DNA from 2 places in the Duganella sp. LjRoot269 genome. Region 1 is predicted to be linked to the other one. Evidence: riboswitches for the same ligand, from Rfam matches in the RefSeq annotation. Region 1 holds a riboswitch; the other holds the start of a gene.
The links. A riboswitch is a leader RNA that binds a small molecule or an ion and turns the genes downstream of it on or off. The one in region 1 is predicted to bind glycine.
Positions count from the first base shown of each region.

Region 1 (7,375 bases):
GATGACGTCCAGCCATTTGTTCAGCGTCGACAGCAGGCCGGGCAGCTTGGCGATCAGCTGCTTGCGCTCGTCGGCGTTGAGCTTGGGACGCACGCTCCAGATCAGGTCGTCCATGGTCTTGGTGGCGTTGTTGACGGCGCCCGGCTTGTCGTCCTCGATGCTGTAGGCGATGGTCAGCACCGAGACCCAGCGCTGCTCGAGGAAGGCTTCGACCACGGCGATCACTTCACCGGTGCCGATGCGCAAGGCGACGGCGTTCTTGGCCAGCTTGCCCGCTTCGTACATCTTTTCCTGCTTCAGCGCGGCGGCGATCGGCTCGGCGATGGCGGTGGCGGCGGCGCGCTCTTCGGCCTGGATCGACGCTTCCAGCTCGTTGACGGCCTCGGTGAAGACGGACAGTTCGTGATCGTAGTCGCGGCCGACGCGGTCGACGCTGCGCTGCATCGCCTGGAACAGCGGGTCTTCCGGCCCCTTGCGCTGCTCCCAGCCCATGCGCGACAGCAGGTCGATCAGGCGGCGCGCAGGGTGGGCTTCCTGGAAGAAGAAATTCTTGTCGACCAGCGCAGCTTTCAGCACCGGGATCTGCAGGAAGCGGATCAGGTCGCGGATTTCCTGCGAGATGTTTTGATCGCGGAACACAGTGTCGAATATCGCCGACAGCAGGTCGATCGTGCTTTCATCGGTGCGCGACAAGCTGCCCTGCGGCATGCTGGCTTTGATGTTGGGCAGGTAGAACACATTGCCCGGAACCGCCGTATCGCCCGTCGCAGCCGGCGCGCCGTTCACGGCCGGCATCGGCGAGGCCGCCACGCCCGGGATGGAGGCCGCGCCGGCCACCGCGCCCAGGGTGCCGATGGATTCGTAGGGAACCGCTTTTTGCAGCTGGGCCAGGTATGCCAGCAGCGGCTGCTTGGCGCCGATCTGCGACAGCCGCTGCGCGTCCTCATTGCTCAAGCCCGGCACGAAGCCTTGCGCCGGGCCCTGCACCCAGACGCCGCCCGCCCCCTGCACCGCCCCGGCGGGCATGGCGCCGGCCGGCATTTGCATCGCTCCGCCGACAGGCGCAAAGCCGCCAGCAGCGACCGCTTGGGAGCCGGCCGCTGCGACGAAGCCCGGCGCCGCGACGACGCCGTCGGCCGCGCCGCGTCCGGCGGCATTCGGCACCCATGCGGCGCCGGCGTTGAGCGCCGACATCGGCAGATCGGGAATACTCAGGTCGACGCCCAGCAAGCCGCCGGCGATGTTGTCGACGATCTCGCCGGCGGCCGAGCCGGCCACGTCGCTGGAGGCGAAGAACTGGCGCAACTGCTGCGCCAGCGCCGCCTGGTTGCCGCGCACGCGCGACGGCGCGGCGGCCTTGGACTTGTCGGTCTTGCGGCCCTTGTAGCCGTCCACCGATCCCGGCAGCACACCCTTGCTCTGCAACGCCAGGTTCAGCGCGTCGAGCATCGGACCCAGCTCGATGAACATGCCGGGCTTGATGAACGGCTGCAGCAGCGGCGCCGCTTCCGGCTCGGTGTCGAACTCGGTCCAGGCCTGCTGCAGCGCGACCAGGAACACTTCGGGACGGAACGGATTCTGGCTGCCGCGCAGGATGTCGCGGTCCAGCAGGAACGCCAGGCGCACGTTCAGCGTCTGCAACTGATCGGAGTACAGCGTCTCGAACGGCTTGCTGACGCCGCCCAGCGCCACCTTGTTGTCCATTTCCTCGTACGGCACCAGCGACAGCGGCTGCTCGGCCTCGCGCGGCTGGCCCTTGGCGGCCGGCGCCAGTTCGGCGATCTCGCGCCGCAGCGCCTTTTCCAGCGTGCCGCTGGCCAGGTGCAGGAAGGCGAAATTGCGGTTGCGCAGCTGGTTGCCGGCCCGGATGCGCAGCTGCATGGCGCGGGTGTCGCCGTCGGTGGCATCGATCAGCGCGCCGGCCAGCTTGGTGGCCAGTTCCAGGTATTGGTCGCCGGCATGCTTGGTGGCGATGCCGATCAACTCTTCCAGCAAGGCATGCCGCGGCGAAACCGTCTTTTTCGGCACTGCGGATGTTGTGGAAGTTGCAACCATGGTCGGACCTGCTCAGGCGTATTCAATCGGGATACCACATTCTTGCACATTATTTCCACATGGCAATACACGAATGGAAAGACTGTGTGATTTTTTGCGTATTTTCCTGACTTTCAGCAACTTTTCCGCCACTGTTGACCCGACTCAAACGACAAGGTTGAGGTTTCCTTAACATAACAAACTCCCCTCCCGCCTTCCGCCGACACCAAGGATCACCATGAAATTCTTACATAACCTGGAAACGTCCAGCAAGCTGCTGGCCGCTTTTGCCGCCGTGCTAAGCCTGAGCGTGCTGCTTGGCGTCAGCGCCTTGTCGCGCATGAGCGCCATCGACCAAGCCTCGTCTGAATTATCCGGCAAATGGCTGCCGCGGACGATAGCCGTGCTGTCGCTGCGCAACGATCTGCAGGAAGTACGCAAGCTGCAGCATGTGGTGGTCGCCGACAAGGACAGTATCGCCGATGCCGACAGGAAGCTCGCCGACGCGATGACCGCGCTGCGCGCCAACAGCGGACAGCTGGCGCGGCTGCTGGACGACTCACCGGCGGCGACTGCAGAACTGCTGCGCCAGAGCGGCGAGTTCGGCGCCGAGCATGACAAGCTGGTCGCGCTGGCTGCCGCCGGCAACCGCGAGCAGGTCGGCGCGCTGCTGAAGGGCCGCTCGCAACAGCTGCTGGACGGGCTCAACGGCACGCTCGACAAATTGCTGGCCGCGCAGATAGACGGCAGCCAGCAGGCGGGCCGCGCGGCCGACGAGCTGTACAGCGGCGCGCGGGTGGTCACCGCCGGCCTGCTGGGCACGGCGATCTTCGGCGGCGCGCTGCTGGCGCTGTGGCTGGCGCGCTCGATCTCGACGCCGCTGCGGCAGACGATGCAGGTGGCCCAGCGCATCGCCGACGGCGACCTGGGCAACCGCATCGATGTCACGTCGGACAATGAAACCGGCAAGCTGCTGCGGGCCATGCAGCATATGAACGACAGCCTGCTGGCGGTCATCGGCCAGGTGCGCGGCGGCGCGCGGGCGCTGGGCGGCGCGGCGGCGGAGATTGCCGAGGGCAACCTGGACCTGTCGGCGCGCACCGAGCAGCAGGCGGCGTCGCTGGAGGAGACCGCGTCGGCGATGGAGCAGCTGACGGCCACCGTCAAGCAAAACGCCGATCACGCGGTGCAGGCCAACCAGCTGGCCCTGTCGGCCTCGGCCGTGGCGGTGCGCGGCGGCTCGGACGTGGAACTGGTGGTCGGCACCATGGCGTCGATCAACGACAGCTCGAAGAAGATCGCCGAGATCATCGGCGTCATCGACGGCATCGCCTTCCAGACCAATATCCTGGCGCTGAACGCGGCGGTCGAGGCGGCGCGCGCCGGCGAACAGGGGCGCGGCTTCGCGGTGGTGGCGTCCGAGGTGCGCAACCTGGCGCAGCGCAGCGCGGCGGCGGCGCGCGAGATCAAGCAGCTGATCGACGATTCGGTCGACAAGGTGGCGCGCGGCACGCAGCTGGCCGACCAGGCGCGCAATACGATGGACGAGGTGGTCGGCAGCGTCAAGCGGGTCACCGGCCTGATCGGCGAGATCGCCGATGCCAGCGCCGAACAGACCACCGGGCTGGAACAGGTCAACCAGGCCATCGCGGCGATGGACCAGGCAACCCAGCAAAATGCCGCGCTGGTCGAGCAGGCTGCCGCCGCCGCGGCGGCGATGCGCGGCGAGACGGACAAGCTGGGCAAGGCGATCGAGGTGTTTGCCGTGCCTGATGGCGACGCGGCGCAGGCCGCGCCCGCCGGGCGGCATGCGGCGCCAGGCGGGCGGCGGACGGCGCGCGGCAGCGCTGCGGATGCCGAATTTGCCGAACCGGCCGTGGATCTGGCGGACTCGGCGGAAGTCCGGCAGCCGTTGCGGGCGTTGCCGAAGCCGGCCGAGCGCCGCAAGCAGGCGCGCGCCGGCGCACCGGCGGCGGCCGGCGGCAAGCGCGCAAAAGGAAATAGCGGCGCCGCGCAGCAGGCCGAGTGGGAGGAATTTTAAGCGGGCAGCAAGGCATGCTCCTACACGCCACCAAGAGGAATTCCGATAGCGATCCCCTACACGAAAACGCATCATTGCCACACCTGAAACGCGGCGGAATTTCAAGTGTCGGCGCGAATCCGGCGAGTACGTTCTTTCACTTTCGCAAAGGAATCAAAATGAACTCGAATCAAAAAGGTGGCGGTAGTAAACAAGGCTCCAACCAGGGCAGCAGCAAGCAGTCCGGCGGCCAGGGTTCGTCCAGCGGATCGCGCGGCAGCAGCGGCGGCACGCAGGGCGGCACCCATGAGCAGCACGTGGAGGCCGGCCGTCAAAGTCACAAAAACGACGGCAAGAAACAGTCCGGCGGCTCCGGTAATCAAGACCGCTGAATAAGCCGGCGAGGCCGGTGAGGCCAGCGGCGGTCACTGCGGCGCCAGCCCCGGCGCCGCATCAGATGTTTGCCACCCGTTGTCCGCGCGGCGGCGCGAAATCCTTCACCTCATTGATCATCCCTACCACCAGGCCTTCGGACGCCGTCAGGTGCAAATCGGAATATTCGTGGATGCGCCAGTGCTCGGCGGTCAGCTGCACGTGCTCGCGCAGGATCTGCTCGGTGCGGGCGTCGTCCGCCTGCAAGCCCTCGACGATGATGCGCAGCGCGTCCGGCCGGGCGCCGTGCGGCGCGCTGGCGTGCGATTTGTGCACCATGAAGCGCGCCGTGTCGCTGGCGTAGCGCTCCGAGCCGGACAGGAACAGGATCACCGCGATCGAGGCCACCGCGCCGGCGTTGTAGGTGCAGATGCGGATCGGCAGCTTGCTCAGGTAGTTGTACAGGCAGATGCCGTCGCTGACGTAGCCGCCGTTGGACTGGATCAGGATATGGGCGGTGGTGATGCGGTCCTCCGTCATGTCGGCGACCGCGTCGAACACGCGACGCACCATGTCGCTGTTGACGTCGCCGGACAGGGTGAACCACGCGTGGCCCTCGTAAGTAGTTGAATCTTGGCTCATGGCTGGGCTCTCGAATAGGTGTGGTTTATTCTAGCAAATAGTTGTTTTGCGGGCCTTATTGTTGCATTCATTCGTGCGCGGGTATTGTTGCCACCGTTGCCGTCAAGATTGACAATATCGCCCTTCTGACATATATTCCCGAGTCTTGATCGGGAGAGGGTTGCCGGGCGAATTCGCCGGAGCAGCCGCCGAAGGGGCACTACCCAAAAACTCTCAGGCAAAAGGACCGATCAAGGGGCCAGTTTGGCTCAACTCTGGAGAGCGGCCGCGGCATACGCCGGCGGCCCACCGAAGGGGCGCGCGGAGATCCATTTCTCCGTAATCTCTCAGGTACCAAGGACAGAGGGGTCTGCGATCATTGTGGAATCAGCTTTTTAGCCGTTCCTTGTATGTTCTGTTAACCCCTATTCGAATTGGACCGAGGAATCATGACGCTCAAAGCTACCCCACTCAACAACGCCCACCGCGCCGCCGGCGCCCGCATGGTCGATTTCGGCGGCTGGGACATGCCGGTCAACTACGGTTCGCAGATCGAAGAACACAACGCCGTGCGCACCGACGTCGGCATGTTCGACGTGGCCCATATGTGCGTGGTCGACATCAAGGGCGACAACGCGCGCGCCTTCCTGCGCGGCCTGCTGGCCAACAACGTCGACAAGCTGCAGGTGTCGGGCAAGGCGCTGTACTCGTGCATGCTCAACCCGCAGGGCTTCGTCATCGACGACCTGATCGTCTACTTCATCAACGAGAGCTGGTTCCGCCTGGTGGTCAACGCCGGCACCGCCGAAAAAGACGTGGCCTGGATGCAGCAGCAAAACACCGCCACCGGCAGCGGCCTGACGATCACCCAGCGCAGGGATGGAGACGGCGCCAACGCCATGGCCTTGATCGCCGTGCAGGGCCCGAACGCCCGCGCCAAGGTATGGCAGGTGATCCCGGAATCGAAGGAAGGCACGGCCGACATGAAGCCGTTCAACGTGGCCTTCGCCCACAGCCCTGTGTTCGGCGAGGCGATGATCGCCCGCACCGGCTACACCGGCGAAGACGGCTTCGAGATCGGCGTGGCCGCCGACCAGGCCGAGAAGCTGTGGAACGCGCTGGCCGCGGCGGGCGTCAAGCCGGCCGGCCTGGGCGCGCGCGACACCTTGCGCCTGGAAGCGGGCATGAATCTGTACGGCCAGGACATGGACGAAACCGTCAACCCGCTGGACGCCGGCCTGGCCTGGACCATCGACCTGGTCGCCGAGCGCGACTTCATCGGCAAGGCCGCGCTGCAGGCGATGGGCCAGAATGCCCAGTTCGTCGGCCTGATCCTGCGTGAAAAAGGCGGCGTGCTGCGCGCGCACCAGAAGGTCGTCGTGGCCGGCACCGACGCCGTCGGCGAGATCACCAGCGGCACCTTCAGCCCGACCATGCAGCAGGCCATCGCGCTGGCGCGCGTGCCCAACGGCGTGGCCGTCGGCGACACCGTGCACGTCGAGATCCGCGACAAGAAGCTGGCGGCGTCCGTCGTCAAGCTGCCGTTCGTGCGTAACGGTAAAATCCTTGCTGTATAAATTAGTACCCCTGACACCTACCCTCTGGAGCCTTACATGAATATTCCTGCAGACCTGAAGTACACCGAATCCCACGAATGGGTACGCGCTGAGTCTGACGGCACCGTCACCGTCGGCATCACCGAGTTCGCGCAGGACGCGCTGGGCGACATCGTCTTCGTCGAACTGCCGAAAGTGGGCACCACCTACGGCACCGGCGACGACGCGGCCGTGGTGGAATCGGTCAAGGCGGCCAGCGACATCTACGCGCCGATCGCCGGCGAAGTCGTGGCCGTCAACGAAGACGTGGCCAGCGCGCCGGAATCGATCAACACCGACGCCTACAGCGCCTGGCTGTTCAAGATCAAGCCGGCCGACGCCGCAGCGATCAACGGCCTGATGGACGCCGCCGCCTACGGCAAGACCACCGAAGCGTAATTTCGCCGCCACGCCGCACCGTCATTCCCGCTTGCGCGGGAATGACGGCAGCGGCTGATTTGCCGTCCCGCTCACTTACTCAGCTCCCCGCCCCCATATCATGACCCGCACCAGCCTGACCCAACTCGAAGCCCGCGACGCCTTCATCGCCCGCCACATCGGCCCTGACGCCGCCGAACAGGAAGCCATGCTGTCGGTACTCGGCTACGCCTCGCGCGCCGCCCTGATCGACGCCCTGGTTCCCGCCAACATCCGCAACCAGGGCGCGCTGCCGCTGGGCGCGTACTCGCAGCCGATGCCGGAACAGGAAGCGCTGACCAAGCTGAAAAAGATC
Region 1 covers NZ_CAXUSL020000001.1:4,418,260-4,425,634, forward strand. Annotated here, with positions in the region: gene ACSQ3S_RS19765 (DUF1631 family protein) at 1-2,028, opposite strand, end outside; gene ACSQ3S_RS19770 (methyl-accepting chemotaxis protein) at 2,273-4,075, shown strand; gene ACSQ3S_RS19775 (hypothetical protein) at 4,234-4,446, shown strand; gene ACSQ3S_RS19780 (ATP-dependent Clp protease proteolytic subunit) at 4,508-5,068, opposite strand; glycine riboswitch at 5,209-5,307, shown strand; glycine riboswitch at 5,313-5,421, shown strand; gene gcvT (glycine cleavage system aminomethyltransferase GcvT) at 5,497-6,624, shown strand; gene gcvH (glycine cleavage system protein GcvH) at 6,661-7,041, shown strand; gene gcvP (aminomethyl-transferring glycine dehydrogenase) at 7,142-7,375, shown strand, end outside.

Region 2 (7,375 bases), 300 kb from region 1:
GCGGCTATATTTCCGATCTGTTCCAGCGAGATTAGTTCGGAACAGCGCTTCACCAATGCCAAACTCAGGAACATGAAAACCGAAAAGGCCAGCAGCCACTCGCTGGTGGGGATTGCGGCAGCCACAGAGCCGGCAAGGATGCGCAGCGTGTAAAGCAGAGACAGCATGATCACGTCAATCAGCACGTATTCCTTGAACATCCAGCTATAGCTGCTGGTAAGAATTACGTACAGGAGCAACATTAGGAAGAAAGCCTGGGAGACTACCAGAGCCAATGCAAACGCCAGCATGAGCAAATAGCCGGCGACCACAAGCCCGGTAAGTATCGGTATCCTGGCGCTGGCGAATGGACGGTCCTTTTTTCGGGGATGAGCGCGGTCGCTTTCCAGATCCCACAAATCGTTGAACATATACGTGGCGGAAGCGGCAGACGAAAATGACAGGAAGGCCAGCGCTATTGTCGCGAGCTTCCCAATATCCATGAAGGAAAAGGCGGTTAGCAAGGGCACGAACAACAGCAGGTTTTTCAGCCATTGGTGTACCCGCAATGCCTTCATCCAGGTGGAAAAGCCAATTGGCTCTTTCGAAAACTCCTGCTCGACCGGGTTTCGGTCGCGGACGGATTTGGCCAGGCCTGCCGAGGCCCCAACCAGAATGGCTGCTTGCGCGGCGTTCCATATCGGGATGTCTGAACGACTATCGCCGGCATAGACGAAGTCTGTTCCAAGCTTTTCCTGTATGGCTTCAAGTTTGACCTTGCCCTTGAGATTGCGGCCCATGTCGGTAGCCAATACGTCATCGAACAACGCAAGGTGGTCGGATACGCCCTGGGCGATTGATTTATGCGCCGCCGTGGCCAGGATGATATGGCGCCCCTTGCTTTTTTCACTGCGCAGATAAACCAGCAACGCCTCGCGGTAGGGCAAGCGGTCCGCCGAGATGGCGGCACGGGAGCAGACCGCATCCTTGAACGCCGCGCGACCTTTCAGTAGCCAGAAAGGCAGGCGCAGTAAATTGAGCGGCGATTGCTTGATGAACTGGATGACCGACTCGACAAGCGTATCTGTTGCGGTCAATGTCCCGTCGAGATCGACAACTATTGGCCAAGCGGCTGCTGAATTGACTTGGACCAGGTCGATTTTCATCTGCGGCATCTCAAGACGGGATCGCCTTACTATAAGCTCGACGCCAAGGAGGCCGATGTCGACTGCGTCAAATAAACGCTTCAAATTTCCTTGTCAGGATTAATGGGAGCGGAGGTGGCGGAATCGCCACCGTAGAGTAAGGCGAACGCACGTACCAGCCGAGCGCCGAATAGAGCGCCCGGCCCTCCTCCGTGGCCACCAGTACCCGTTGCGCCGCGCCTGATTGCTGTATCGCCCCCAGCGCCGCCATCAGCACCCTGCCCAGGCCCCGCCGCCGGTGCGCGGCGGCGGTGAAGATGCGGTCGAAAATGAAGACGCCGGCGTATTCAGCCACATGACCGACGGCGGCAAGCGCGCCGTCCTCCGCAAAAATACGCACCGTCGCAATTGGATAGTTCTCCTCCACATCGATCCGATATCCGGCAGGCAGCGGCGGTACCTCTTCGCGGACGCTGTCCTGCATCATCAGGTAAGCGGAGGGCTGGAGCTGCCACCTGGGCGGCACAAGCGCCAGCAATTGCTGGCCGGTGCCGCACATCTTGATCAGGGTGTATGGCGTTGTAATCGACTGGCCCAGCTCGCGTATTCCTTGCTCCGGGCCGGCAAAGACGTAACGCCGGTTTTCATGTGGCAGGCCGCTATCGACACGCAGCCCGCCATGGTCAGGCACCGGCAGCGGCAGACCGTGCGCCAGCGATCGCGCGCCGAGCCAGCCGGCGAGAAGTTCAGGCAGTGACAATACGTGCATTTTTCAGCATTGATGGAATGTTATTCTTGGGCATATGATAAATCCAAAGTCCTCAAAGGAAGTGAAGATGAAATTCGATTGGCATGGCGGAGTGATTTCGCGAACGACCGAAATCGATTCTGGCTACAGGAACACGCAAAACGTCCGGCGCTTTCTCTCCGGTCAGTGCGGTCCCGATTTCAAATTCGACCGCGAACTGATGGCGTGGGTGCGCAATGGTTTGGCGAAGAACATGGGCGACGTGGCGGACGAATGGACGCGACGCCGCGTTGAACGCGGCTGAGTTCGGCCACTTGCGTGCAAGGTCTAAGACCGAGATTCCCGCCGATGAGAAATAGAGGGCTGCTGCAACCGTTTGCGGGCAACATTAACTTAAATTCATCAATTTAAAGTATCAAATCAACCGTTCTCAAAGGAGTACCAATTGAATAGCGACAGATTTACGGGGTATTGCATCCTCGCGGCGGCAGCGATCATCGGTGCAGCTCTCGTCTATCACGCTCAATGTGGACGGTATCAATTTCGTACATCGACTCCACCTGGAATCGTTTGGGTCCTTGACACATTCACAGGTGAGGTGAAAGGCTCAAACAGCTGGAAAACGGGCTCCCCGTGACAATTGCGAGCTGCAATTGCACGGCGGGCGGAAACCCCCATTGAGCGGTATTGACAGTCCCGCCTGCTACGACAGCCAAAAAATAATCGTTTGACGCCTCCTGCTTTTGTTGTAAGCTACCCCTTTGCAAAATGGCCACGAGCCAACGCAGTATCGGGAGAGCCTGTCCAGGAACCCACCCGCACAGCGCCGAAGGAGCAACCGCCCCGGAAACTCTCAGGCAAAAGGACCGATACCGCATTCAAACTCTGAAGAGCAGCCGGACAGACGTCACCCGGCGCACCGAAGGAGCAAGCAGCGTCGCTACCCACGGTCGTTGTGAATCTCTCAGGTCCAGAACAGAGGGGGTGTCCCTGCGCATGTCGCGCATCGACCATTCCCCTTGACGTGCTGGAGCTTTACCCTCATGAAAACCATAGCTATCATCGGCGGCGGCATCACCGGCGTCACCACCGCTTACGCACTCGCCAAGCGCGGCTTCAAGGTCACGCTGCTGGAACGCCATCGCTACGCGGCGATGGAAACCTCGTTCGCCAACGGCGGCCAGCTGTCCGCCTCCAACGCCGAGGTCTGGAACCACAGCGGCACCATCGTCAAAGGCTTGAAGTGGATGCTGAAGAACGACGCGCCGCTGCTGGTCAATCCCAAGCCCAGCTGGCACAAGCTGTCGTGGTTTGCCGAATTCATCGCCGCCATCCCGCACTACCGCGACAACACCATCGCCACCGCCAAACTGGCCGTGGCCGCGCGCCAGCATCTGTTCAGCTGGGCCGACGAGGAAGGCATAGACTTCGACCTCAAGCGCGAAGGCATCCTGCACATCTACCGCAACCGCGAAGGCTTCGAGCGCGCGGCTGAAGTATCGAAGCTGCTGGCACTGGGCGGCCTGCCGCGCCGCGCCGTCACCCCCGAGGAGATGCGCGCCATCGAGCCGACGCTGGCCGGCCAGTACTACGGCGGCCACTACACCGAAAGCGACAGCTCCGGCGACATCCACAAGTTCACCACCGGCCTGGCCCAGGCCGCGCAGCGCCTCGGCGTCGAGCTGCGCTTCGGCCAGCGCGTGACCGCCATGCATGCCGACGCCACCGGCGCCACTGTCACCGTCGAGCAGGAAGGCGGCGACGACACCAGCCGCTACGACGCGGTGGTGGTCTGCGCCGGCACCGCCAGCCGCGCAATGGCGTCCATGCTGGGCGATCACGTCAACGTCTATCCGGTCAAGGGCTATTCGATCACCGTGCACCTGGACGATGCCGCCAGCCAGGCGGCCGCGCCCAACGTCAGCCTGCTCGACGACGCCACCAAGCTGGTCTGCAGCCGCCTGGGCGAAGACCGCTTCCGCGTGGCCGGTTCGGCCGAATTCAACGGTTTCAACCGCGACATCCGCGCCGACCGCATCGCGCCATTGCTGAACTGGGTGCAGCAATGCTTCCCCGGCGTCAGCACCCGCAACGTGACGCCGTGGGCCGGCCTGCGCCCGATGACGCCGGACCTGATGCCGCGCGTGGGCCGCGGCAAGGCGCCGACAGTGTTCTACAACACCGGCCACGGCCACCTGGGCTGGACCTTGTCGGCCGCCACGGCGGACATTATTGCCGAAACGGTACTGTCCGCCCTGGGCGCTCCCTGCTCCAACGTGGGCCAGCGCACCGCGCAAGCCTTGAAAATGGCGTAAACTGCCATCATCTTGAGCCTGTCCCTACAAGGAGATCTGACATGACGGCAAAATCTATCGCACGTATGACCCTGCTGGCGAGCGCCCTGGCGCTGGCGACGCCGGTGTTTGCGGCCGAGCCTACGATCCACGAGGTCTATGTAGCGGCCGAAGCGGGCAAATACACCGAAGCGCAGGCATTGATGGGCCAGGTCCTCAAAGCGCATCCAAACAGCGCCACGGCGCACTTTGTCGAAGCGGAGCTGCTGGCCAAGCAAGGCCAGTTCGCCGCCGCGCAAGGTGAGCTGGCGACGGCTGAACGCCTGGCACCCGGCCTGCCGAAAGTGAATCCAAGCGCGGTGGCGAAGTTGCGCGCGCTGCTGGCGGACGGCCAGAAGCCCAAGGCCAATTACAGCCAGCAGCAGCCGCGCAACAGCAACGCCGGCTACAGCAGCGGCGGCTATAACAACAGCCCAAGCAGCGGCATGCCATGGGGCACCATCCTGATCCTCGGCGGCGGCCTGCTGGGCTTCATCTGGCTGGCGACGCGCTTCATGTCGCGCCGTAACGAGCAAGCCAACGGTCCTGCCGGCTTTGATCCAAGCGGCCAGGCGCCTGGCTACGCACCCGGCGGCTACCCACCGCAGGGCGGCTATCCGCAGCAGGGTTATGGCCCCGGCTATGGCCAGCCGCAAGGCAGCGGCATGGGTTCGCGCATCATGGGCGGCCTGGCGACCGGCGCCGCGGTTGGCGCGGGTATCGTGGCCGGCGAAGCGATTGCGCGCCAGTTCACCGGCGACCACGGCTCGTCGGGCAACCACGACCAGCCGCGTAACGACATCGTCTACGACGATCCGTCGCGTGATGAACTGCTGCGCCGCGACGACATGGGCGGCAACGACTTCGGCACCAGCGGTGGCTGGGACGATGGCGGCGGCAGCAGTGGCGGCGACAGCGGCGGCGGTGGCGGCGGCGGTGGCGGCGGCGACTGGGATTAATTCACTGAGATTAGGCAGTCCTCACGGGGCGCGGCGCTCGCCCGCCCCGGCAGCCTTCATCGCAACATCCCAATACGGCGGATCGCCGAAATACTCCCGTAAATAACGTACGAACAGCTGTGCCTTGGCCTGGTTGGAGCGGCCCGGCAGGTGCACGGCGTGCACCGCCGATTCGCTCGGATCGCGCCGCTGGCGTTCGCCGCCTGGCGCCAGCCGGATCATCGGAAACACCGGCACCAGCTGGCCGGCCACGATCGCGTCGCTGACCAGCCAGTTCGCCAGATGCACGATGCCGCCGCCGGCGATGGCCGCGTGCAGCAGCGAATCCGTATCGTCGCAACGCAAATTGCCCTTGACCGCCAGCGGCTGCCCCTGGTTGACGCCCTCGAACCGCCACCAGCCGCTCGGCATGGTGCGCCCCATGACACTGAGACACTGGTGCTTCAGCAGATCGACCGGAGACTGCGGCCAGCCGTGCCGCTCCAGATAGGCCGGACTGGCGCTGACCACGCGGTGCTGCGTCACCAGCCGCGTCGCCACCAGGCTGCTGTCCGGCAGCACGCCCACCCTGACCGCCACGTCGACACGCTGCGCGCCGAGATCGACGATATCGTCGCTGACGTGAAGCTCCACTTCCATCTTCGGATAGCGCTGCAGAAACTGCGCCACCGCTCCCGCTACATGCAGCCGCCCGAAGGCGGCGGGCGCGGTCACCGTCAGCAGGCCGCGCGGCTCGCTGTCCATCTCCTGCACGGCGGCCTTGCCGTCGGCCAGTTCTGCAAGGATGTTGCGGGCGCGCGGCAGGAAGCGGTTGCCGGCATCGGTCAGTATCACCTGGCGGGAGCCGCGCAACAGCAGGCGCGATCCCAGTTCGGCCTCCAGCGCGTCGAGCTTGCGCGAAACCGAGGACACCGCCATTCCCAGCTCGACGGCGGCGCGCGACAGGCTGCCGCTATCCACCACGGCAACCAGGCAGCGCAGGGTATCGATCATGACTTTCCTTTTGCGGATATTGCAAAGACATTTTGCATTAATCCATATTGTGCCATTTTTTGCAAAGCTGCATACTTCATTCCATCAAAACTTCTTAAGGAAAAGAATCATGAAACTGAGCACAATCGCAGCCGCCCTCGCCTTCGTCGCCACAGCCCCAGCCATGGCCGCCGCGCCGATGGCCGGCACCAATGCCCCGGGCTTTTTCCGCATCATGCTGGGCGACTTTGAAGTGACCGCCATCAGCGACGGCACCGTCGACCTGCCGATGAACCAGCTGTTGCAGCAGCCGGCCGCCAAGACCGATCTGGCGCTGAAGAACGCCTACATCGGCAGCCCGACCGAGACCTCCGTCACCGCCTACCTGGTCAACACCGGCGGCAAGCTGGTGCTGATCGACACCGGCGCCGGCGGCCTGTTCGGCCCGACGCTGGGCAAGCTGCTGGCCAACCTGAAAGCTTCAGGCTATCAACCCGAGCAGGTCGATGAAGTACTGCTGACCCACCTGCATCCGGACCATGTCGGCGGCCTCGCCGCCAACGGCAAGGCGGCCTTCCCCAACGCCGTCGTCCACGCCGACAAGCACGACACCGACTTCTGGCTGAGCCAGGTCAACCTGGACAAGGCGTCCGCCGACAGCAAGGGCTTCTTCCAGGGCGCGATCGCCTCGCTGACGCCGTACGTCGCCACCAAGCACCTGCAACCGTTCAGCGGCGCCGCCGAAGTCACACCCGGCATCCGCGTCGTCACCAGCTACGGCCACACGCCGGGCCACGTCAACTACCTGGTTGAGAGCAAGGGCAAGAAGCTGCTGCTGGTCGGCGACCTGATACACGTGGGCGCCGTGCAATTCGACCATCCGGAAGTGACGATCGGCTTCGACAGCGACCAGAAGACCGCCGCCCTCGCCCGCAAGCAAACCTTCCAGGCCGCGGCCAAGGACGGCACGCTGATCGGCGCCACCCACCTGCCGTTCCCGGGGCTGGGCCATGTGCGCGGCGCCGGCCAGGCGTCGTTCCAGTGGGTGCCGGTGAATTACAGCCAGCTGCGCTAGAGTCCACCAGTCAGGCAAGTGTCAGCGAATACCGTCATAATGCGGGGATGAGCACCATTTCATCTCCCATCAACGTCCTTGTTGTAGACGACCATCCCTTGCTGCGCATGGGTTTGGTCGAAGCCATCTCCAGCCAGGCCGACATGCGCGTGGCTGGCGAGGCC
Region 2 covers NZ_CAXUSL020000001.1:4,717,692-4,725,066, forward strand. Annotated here, with positions in the region: gene ACSQ3S_RS21110 (UbiA family prenyltransferase) at 1-1,145, opposite strand, end outside; gene ACSQ3S_RS21115 (GNAT family N-acetyltransferase) at 1,213-1,893, opposite strand; gene ACSQ3S_RS21120 (DUF6434 domain-containing protein) at 1,961-2,176, shown strand; glycine riboswitch at 2,654-2,751, shown strand; glycine riboswitch at 2,759-2,861, shown strand; gene ACSQ3S_RS21125 (D-amino acid dehydrogenase) at 2,916-4,187, shown strand; gene ACSQ3S_RS21130 (tetratricopeptide repeat protein) at 4,229-5,164, shown strand; gene ACSQ3S_RS21135 (LysR family transcriptional regulator) at 5,186-6,157, opposite strand; gene ACSQ3S_RS21140 (MBL fold metallo-hydrolase) at 6,267-7,211, shown strand; gene ACSQ3S_RS21145 (response regulator) at 7,259-7,375, shown strand, end outside.
Region 2: it holds a riboswitch for glycine, as region 1 does, so the genes downstream of both, ACSQ3S_RS21125 (D-amino acid dehydrogenase) here and gcvT (glycine cleavage system aminomethyltransferase GcvT) in region 1, are expected to answer to the same signal.